DNA from 2 places in the Sphingomonas sp. LR59 genome. Region 1 is predicted to be linked to the other one. Evidence: predicted binding sites of a transcription regulator. Region 1 holds the regulator's gene; the other holds the start of a gene.

The links. Region 1 encodes LexA, which represses DNA repair genes until DNA is damaged. Its sites were predicted from a motif close to GTTCCNCNCTTGTTCT; they were not measured.
Region 2: the regulator LexA is predicted to act here: its motif matches at 1,589-1,604, upstream of uvrA (excinuclease ABC subunit UvrA).

The regions. Positions count from the first base shown of each region.
Region 1 covers NZ_JASPFL010000001.1:1,698,998-1,703,421, forward strand. Annotated here, with positions in the region: partial or broken gene QP164_RS07650 (molybdopterin molybdotransferase MoeA) at 1-1,162, shown strand, start outside; gene lexA (transcriptional repressor LexA) at 1,231-1,902, shown strand; gene QP164_RS07660 (hypothetical protein) at 2,584-3,177, opposite strand; gene QP164_RS07665 (ComEC/Rec2 family competence protein) at 3,177-4,424, opposite strand, start outside.
Region 2 covers NZ_JASPFL010000001.1:3,859,805-3,864,228, forward strand. Annotated here, with positions in the region: gene QP164_RS18160 (hypothetical protein) at 1-885, opposite strand, end outside; gene QP164_RS18165 (hypothetical protein) at 1,041-1,331, opposite strand; gene uvrA (excinuclease ABC subunit UvrA) at 1,612-4,424, shown strand, end outside.

The DNA of each region.
Region 1 (4,424 bases):
CCGAAGCCCAGTCCCGCCTCTTCGCCATGGCCCCTCGCGTCGGCTACGAGACCGTGACGTTGCGCGAAGCCGCCGGCCGCTGGGCCGCCGAGGACATCCTCGCCCGCCGCACGCAGCCCGCCGCAGACCTCTCGGCGATGGACGGCTACGCGATCCGCTTCGAAGACCTCCCCGGCCCCTGGACCGTCATCGGCGAAAGCGCCGCCGGCCGCCCCTTCACCGGCAAGGTCGGCCAAGGTGAAGCCACCCGCATCTTCACCGGCGCCGCCATGCCCGACGGCGCCGACACGGTCATGGTCCAGGAAGAAGCCGAGCGTGACGGCGCAACCCTGATCCTAGCCGGCGAAGGCCCCCCGACGCTCGGCCGCAACACCCGCCGCAAGGGCCTCGATTTCTCCACCGGCACCCGCCTGATCGCCGCCGGCGACCGCCTCAGCCCCGCCCGCATCGCCGTCGCCGCAACCGGCGGCCACGGCAGCCTCACCGTCAACCGCCGCATCCGCGTCGCCGTCGCCGCCACCGGCGACGAACTCGTCCCCCCGGCTCCACCACCGACGGCGTAGCGCTCCCCGAATCGAACGGCATCATGCTCGCCGCGATGCTCGCCGACATGCCCGTCGACATCATCGATCTCGGCATCCTGCCCGACAATCTCGAGATCCTCCGCAAAGCCTTCGCAAGCGTTCAGGCAGACCTCCTAGTCACCACCGGCGGCGCATCGGTCGGCGACCACGACCTCGTCCGCCCGGCGATCGAAGCCGCCGGCGGCACCATCGATTTCTGGCGGATCGCGCTGCGCCCCGGCAAGCCGATGATGGCCGGCCGGATCGGCGAGATGATGGTGCTCGGCCTTCCCGGTAACCCGGTCTCCGCGTTCGTCACCGCGACGCTGTTCGTTAAACCCGTCGTCGCGCACATGGCGGGCGCGCGCGACCCGCTCCCCCAGTCGACCCACGCGCTGCTCGGCGAAGACCTGCCCGCCAACAACGCCCGCACCGACTATCTCCGCGCCGAACTGCGCGACGGCAAAGCCTATGCTTCGACGATCCAGGACAGTTCGATGCTGCTTACGCTCGCACGCTCGACCTGCCTCATCGTCCGTCCCGGCGACGCCCCGGCGGCAAGGGAGGGCGAATCGGCGGAAATCCTCGTGATCGCGTAACACGAGCGCTTGACGGCGTTAATTATGTTCCATAGAAGTTCCCAGTCTGTTCCGGACGGAGAACCGCCATGCTCACGCGCAAGCAGCACGAACTCGTCTGCTTCATCAATGATCGCCTTAACGAAACCGGCGTCTCGCCGTCGTTCGAGGAGATGAAGGACGCCCTCGACCTCAAGTCGAAGTCGGGCGTCCACCGTCTGATCAGCGCGCTTGAGGAGCGCAACTTCATCCGCCGCTTGCCGAACCGCGCGCGCGCACTCGAAGTGCTTCGCATGCCCGAGCGTGCCGAGAAAAAGGCGCCATCAAAGGCGTCGAACGTAAAGCCCGCGCCCGCTACCGCGCCACAGCCAGCGAACGACGTCGTCGAGATCCCCCTCCACGGCCGCATCGCCGCCGGCGTCCCGATCGAAGCGTTCGAAGGCAGCACGATGTTGGCCGTCCCCGCCGCACTGCTGGGTTCGGGTGAACACTATGCGCTCGAAGTCTCCGGCGACTCCATGGTCGAGGCCGGTATCCTAGACGGCGACTACGCCCTGATTCGCCGCACCGAGACCGCCCGAGACGGCGAGATCGTCGTCGCCCTGATCGAAGACAGCGAAGCCACCCTGAAATACTTCCGCCGCGAAGGCGCCATGGTCCGCCTCGACCCTGCAAACCGAGCCTACGACCCCCAACGCTACGCCCCCGCCCAAGTCCGCGTCCAAGGCAAACTATCCGGCATCCTCCGCCGCTATGACTGAATGACCGGGACCGGCCTGCGCCACAGCGACGCAGGCCGATCACGGTTTTTAGTTGCTAAGGAAAAGCGCCCGCTCAAGCTGGTGAGCTAAGTCGCTCGTTCCCGCTAGCGACGGTGACCGCGTCTGATCGGCAGACTAAGCGATATACTCGATACTCGGAGCTGTCGGGAACAGTTCTTCGACATGCCCAAGCAAGGACCGCCAAGCGTCCGGAAGCCCCTCTCCCGCTCCGATGCATAAGCGCGACTTCGACTCGAACCCTCAATCTCTGCGCCTCTGCGCCTTTGCGCGAACATTTCGTCGCCAATCACCCACACAGCCGAAGAATTTGTTCGCGCGGAGACGCGGAGACGGGGAGGTATTGCGTTCGGCGAGAGACGAAGCTGTTCCAATGCCTGCGGCAGTAAGACCGAACAATAGCCAGCCCGATTCATCCATCGTAAAAAACTTCTCCGCGGCTCCGCGTGAACCAATTCTTCGCGCTGGGATCGCATACGGCTACGGATGATTTTGTTCACGCAAAGGCGCAAAGGCGCAAAGTCGCGAAGATGTGGTGCTTAGATCGGCGTCTATTTGCCTTCGCAGACCACCGAAAAACCGACGTCGACTTATCGTTCATGGAGGTGTGAATGTCTCCCGAATCGCATCACCTTCGCGCCTTTGCGCCTTCGCGTGAACATTCTACTTTTGACGGCCTCGGCTGGCGCGAAACGCTGACGCTGCGTTATGAAACCTGCCATGTCCCGGCTTGAACGAGTGCGCGGTGCGTTCGAGGAGAGGCGGATCGCGCCAGGGGTGACGATCGTCTGCATTCAGGATGGTCACGACTGTCCCGCTCCCCAAGGTCAGCGCGACACCGCCCGTCCGCCGGAGCACACGACGATCCAGCTTCAGCCACCGCGGCGCACAACGTTTCGGCAGACCGCGGTCGCTGACGACGACATCGGCGCCGCGGCAGGCGGCGATGAACTCTGCAATCGGAACCATATAGGCGCTGCGGGTCGCTAGGATGCGCCACATCCGTCCTCGTCCAGCGATATCTGTGACGCACAGATCGCGGCTGCATCGGGCATCGGGTTGGTCCGCGAGCAGGAGCGGCTCGCCATCCACCCCACCATTCTCGGCCAGCATGTCGCGCGTATAGTCGCCCGCCCGGTCGCGCAGCATCGCCAGCCCCGCCGCGGTTCGTACCGCGACGTGGCGACCGTCTCCCGTCACCAGAACGTCAGGCGCTGGCGTGGTCAGCGCCCAGATCGCGCCGGCCGCCAGCGGCATCAGCCCGAGGCGTCGCCACTGGGTCCGCCAGAGCGCAATCCAAATCCCCCGACGATCATTAGCGCGAACGCCGCCGTCGGCATCGCGGGCAACGACCGCACCGAGCCGGGAGCGCTGGCGACGATATGCGCCAGCCAGAGCAACGCATCGAGCGAGCGTTGGACCAGCCACCAGATCGGCGCGCCAAGACCGCCCGCATCGAGCAGCAGTGCCAACGCTTCCAGCGGCATCACCACGAACGTCGTCAGCGGGATCGCGACGATGTTGGCGAACGCGCCGTACAGCCCCGCCTTGTGGAAATGATAGACCGCGATCGGCATCAGCGCGAATTCGACCAGCAGGCCCGTCAACAGCAGCGATGCGACACCCCGCGCGAGTTTGCGCCCGCGTCCTTCGTCATGCGGACCAAAGAACGCGCGGATCACAGGATGCTCGTGCAGCGCCATGATCGCGGTGATCGCCGCGAACGACAGCTGGAAGCTCGGTCCGGCTGCCGATTCGGGCAATACCAGCATGACGCACGCCGCTCCCGCCGCGACGAGCCGCAACGTCATCGCCTCGCGTCCCATCGCCAGTGCCGCCAGCACGAGCAACGCGGCCACGCACGACCGGATCGTCGGCACTTGGCTCCCGGTCAGCAAGGTATAGCCGATCGCCGCCGCCGCACCCGCCAATGCAGCGATCAGCGGCAGTCGCGCATGAAGCGCCAGCCAAGGACTGAGCGCCAGTAGCCGCAGCACGATCAACATCGTCGCTGCCACCGCCGCGGTGATATGCAACCCGCTAACCGACAGCAGATGTGCGAGGCCCGCCCGGCGCATCGCCTCCGAATCCTCTTCGCTGATCGCACCAACGTCACCCGTTGCGAGCGCTGCCGCTATGCCGCCTGCGCTGCCGTCCAGTCGCGAGACGATATGGTGCGACAGAGCGACGCGAATGCCGGCGCCCGATCCGCTCGGCGTCGTCACAGCAACCGGTGCAAAACCGCGTCCCGTCGCGCCGATACCGCCGAACCACGCAACCCGGGCGAAGTCGTAGGCGCCTGGCACCGCTGGCAAAGGCGGCGGCATCAGGCGAGCGCGCAGGTGTACGACTGCCCCGGTCCCGAGCAGCTTAGGCGCATCGGTCTCCGCGAGGTTGACGCGGACCCGGTAAGGCAAGGCAACCGGCTGCCCATTAGTCTCCACACCTTTGCCAAGTGGCAGAACCGTCAATCGCACCAATTTCCGCGCCACCAGCGGTTCGAT
Region 2 (4,424 bases), 2.2 Mb from region 1:
CAGTCCGAGTAGGACACCGCCGAACGCGGTCGCCTTGAAGCCGAGCCTGGACTGGTCGCGGGTCGTGAATGCGGCGCGATCGAGATAGGTAAAATCGATCTGGCTCGCCGCCACTCGCACACCATAAAAATCGACGTTTCCGGGCAACGCGGCCTTGATCATCGAGCGCAGCCCTTGCGGATAATAGCGTAAGACGAACATCGATACGCCGGTCGGAAAGCTATAGGGATCGCACAGCTGGGCCACGTCGTCCTTGTCGCCATTCGCGTTCAGGCAACTCTCCCGCGCGCGCTCGACCTCTGGCTTTTCCGTACCATTCAAGTCCGCCTCGGTTGAATAATGGATATAGGATAGGGCGATCTCGGTGCCGCCCGAAAACCCGTCCAAACCTAATATCTTCGCTTCATGGCTCGAATCGAGATCGCTCGCGGCGGTGATCGTCAGATGATCGGCTGCCAGCCGCTTCCCGGTCTGCACACCGCTGATGTCGAGCGTCCAGGACAGGCTCGCGATCTTGTCCTCGCTTGATGCGATGAATTGCAGATCGGGCGTTGGGCTGGATTTAAGGAAGCGGTCATTGGGCCCGTTTGCGGAGCCGGATTCGACCGCTTCCAAAGCCAGAAGCCTGTTGTCCGCGATATGATCGACGATCATGTTTCCAATTGTCGATCGCTTGCCCTGCGCGTTGGCTCCCGTGACGACGGGCGCATCGGCCCCCGGCACGACCTTACCCACGGCCCCAGACGTTACCGACGATGCATCGGCCGTCATGCCGCTGGCGATCAGGCGCAGGTCCCGCGCCGCCGCCTCGGCAGCCCCGGCGGCTCGCGTCGCCGCCTGCGCCGCGCGCTCAACTGCGGCGAGTGCGCGGTGGTAATCTGCCATCGTCGGCGCCGTGACAGGCCCGGCCGATATAGCGCCGGCCTCAGCGGGTAACGTCGCGGGTGTGGGAGGCGAAGACTGTGCCCAGGCATCGCCATGTCCCGCCAGGCCAATGGCGAAAGCGAGAGCATTGATCGCACGCATCCGGACCGGCAGCATCAGCGCACGTCGATCAGGAAAGCATCATAGGCCTTCCCGAGTGGGGGCGGGATCGTCGATGCATCGCGGGTATAGATCGCCGCGCCGTTGCGCAGGATTTCGACCTTCATGGTGGCACCGGGATCACCGATCATCACCCATTCGAGCAATTTCTTGCGGTCAGGTACGGCCTTGAAGATACCTTTACCGCCACTCGTCGCGACGGGTTGCCCGTCGAAGGCAAAGCCATAATCGGCGATGCCGTTCAGATGCGACACTACGATCTCGAGGACTATGCGCAGATCAGCCATGAAAATACTGCCCCTGTAGGGCCGAACGGGCGAGGACCGCGTCGAGTGTGCGGTGGGTCGAGGGTCGGCCGGTAAAATACACGCGGCACGCTACGAACTGGACGCCCTGTGGAGCGTTGACCCGTGGATACCCTATTCACCGCCAATCACAGCGGCGAGATAGGTCCGTTTCGGGGATTTGGCATCGAACGCGAACCGACGTGGTGCGCTGGCGGAATCCCGTTGCCGTTCCTATCTCCCGCACTGGCATCCGGCCAAGAACAGAAGTAGAACTCACCTTATGCTGACCAAGATTTCCGTACGCGGCGCGCGCGAGCACAACCTCAAGGACGTCGACATCGACATCCCCCGCGACACGCTCACGGTGATCACCGGCCTGTCGGGGTCGGGCAAGTCGAGCCTCGCCTTCGACACGATCTACGCCGAGGGCCAGCGTCGCTACGTCGAGAGCCTCAGCGCCTACGCCCGCCAGTTCCTCGAACTGATGCAGAAGCCCGACGTCGACCACATCGAGGGCCTGTCGCCGGCGATCTCGATCGAGCAGAAGACCACGAGCCGCAACCCGCGCTCGACCGTCGCCACCGTCACCGAAATCTACGACTATATGCGCCTGCTCTGGGCGCGCGTCGGCATCCCGTACTCGCCCGCCACCGGCGAACCCATTGCGGCGCAGACCGTCAGCCAAATGGTCGACCGCGTCATGGCGCTCCCCGAGGGCACGCGCCTGTACCTGCTCGCCCCCGTCGTCCGCGGCCGCAAGGGTGAGTACCGCAAGGAACTCGCCGAGTGGCAGAAGGCGGGCTTCGCGCGCGTCCGCATCGACGGCACGATCCACGACATCGACGAAGCCCCCGCGCTCGACAAGAAGTACAAGCACGACATCGAAGTCGTCGTCGACCGCCTGGTCGTCGGCGGCGAAATCGCCACGCGCCTGGCCGAGAGCTTCGAAACCGCGCTGAAACTCGCTGACGGGCTCGCCTATGTCGACCCCGCCGACCCGGTCGAACCGCACACCCCCAAGTCCGAAATCCTCGGCAACAACGCCCCCGACGGCCGCATCGTCTTCAGCGAAAAGTTCGCCTGCCCGGTCAGCGGCTTCACCATCTCCGAGATCGAGCCGCGCCTGTTCTCGTTCAACGCCCCGCAAGGCGCGTGCCCGGCCTGCGACGGGCTCGGCGAGAAGCTGCTGTTCGACGAAGATCTCGTCGTCCCCAACCACATGCTCAGCATCAAGAAGGGCGCGGTCGTCCCCTGGGCGAAATCCAACCCGCCATCGCCCTATTACATGCAGGTCCTCGGCAGCCTCGCGCGCGAGTTCAAGTTCGACATCGAGACGCCCTGGTCCGACCTTCCGCCGGAGGTCCAGAGCACCATCCTGCACGGCTCGAAGGGCAAGCCCGTCACGCTCACCTTCATCGACGGCAAGAAGAAATACGACGTCTCCAAGCCGTTCGAAGGCGTCATCGGCAACCTCAACCGCCGCATGCTCCAGACCGACTCCGCCTGGATGCGCGAGGAGCTCAGCAAGTACCAGTCCGCCGCCCCCTGCGAAGTCTGCGGCGGCGCGCGCCTGAAACCCGAAGCACTCGCGGTCAAGATCGCGATGAAGGACATCTCCTACGCCACGCACCTGTCCGTGGTCGACGCGCTCCAGTTCTTCACCGACATGCCGCAGCATCTCGGCGACCAGCAGAACGCGATCGCCGAACGCATCCTCAAGGAGATCGTCGAGCGGCTGGGCTTCCTCAACAATGTCGGCCTCGACTACCTCAACCTCGACCGCACCAGCGGCACGCTCTCAGGCGGCGAGAGCCAGCGCATTCGCCTCGCGTCGCAGATCGGCAGCGGCCTGTCCGGCGTGCTCTACGTCCTCGACGAGCCCTCGATCGGCCTGCACCAGCGCGACAACGACATGCTCCTCAAGACGCTCCGCCGTCTGCGCGATCTCGGCAACACCGTGCTCGTCGTCGAGCATGACGAGGACGCGATCCGCACCGCCGACTACATCATCGACATGGGCCCGGGCGCGGGCGTCCGCGGCGGCCAGGTCGTCGCGCAGGGCACGCTGAAGCAGATCCTCAAGTCCAAGGGCAGCATCACCGCCGACTATCTCAACGGCACGCGCGAGGTCCCCGTCCCCGCGACGCGTCGTAAAGGCAACGGCAAGAAGCTCACCGTCCACAACGCGGTCGCGAACAACCTGCGCGGCGTCACCGCAAGTCTCCCGCTCGGCACCTTCACCTGCATCACCGGCGTCTCCGGTTCGGGCAAGTCGAGCTTCACGATCGACACGCTCTACGCCGCCGCCGCACGCGAGCTGAACGGCGCGCGCATCGTCCAGGGCAAGCACGACAAGATCACCGGCCTCCAGTATCTCGACAAGGTCATCGACATCGACCAGTCGCCGATCGGCCGCACCCCGCGCAGCAACCCCGCTACCTACACCGGCAGCTTCACGCAGATCCGCGACTGGTTCGCCGGCCTGCCGGAATCGCAGGCGCGCGGCTACAAGCCCGGCCGCTTCAGCTTCAACGTCAAGGGCGGCCGCTGCGAGGCGTGCCAGGGCGACGGCGTGCTCAAGATCGAGATGCACTTCCTCCCCGACGTCTACGTCACCTGCGACGTCTGCCACGGCGCGCGCTACAATCGCGAGACGCTCGAGGTGAAGTTCAAGGGTCATTCGATCGCCGACGTGCTCGACATGACGGTCGAGGACGCCGCCGAGTTCTTCAAGGCGGTTCCCCCGATCCGCGACAAGATGGCGATGCTGGTCGAGGTCGGCCTCGGCTACGTCAAGGTCGGCCAGCAGGCGACGACGCTCTCGGGCGGCGAAGCGCAACGCGTCAAGCTCGCCAAGGAACTCTCGCGCCGCGCCACCGGCAACACGCTCTACATCCTCGACGAACCCACCACCGGGCTCCACTTCGAGGACGTGCGGAAATTGCTCGAAGTGCTCCACGCGCTGGTCGAGCAAGGCAACACGGTCGTCGTGATCGAACACAATCTCGACGTCATCAAGACCGCCGACTGGGTGCTCGACCTGGGCCCCGAAGGCGGCGTCAAGGGCGGCGAGATCGTCGCCGAAGGCACGCC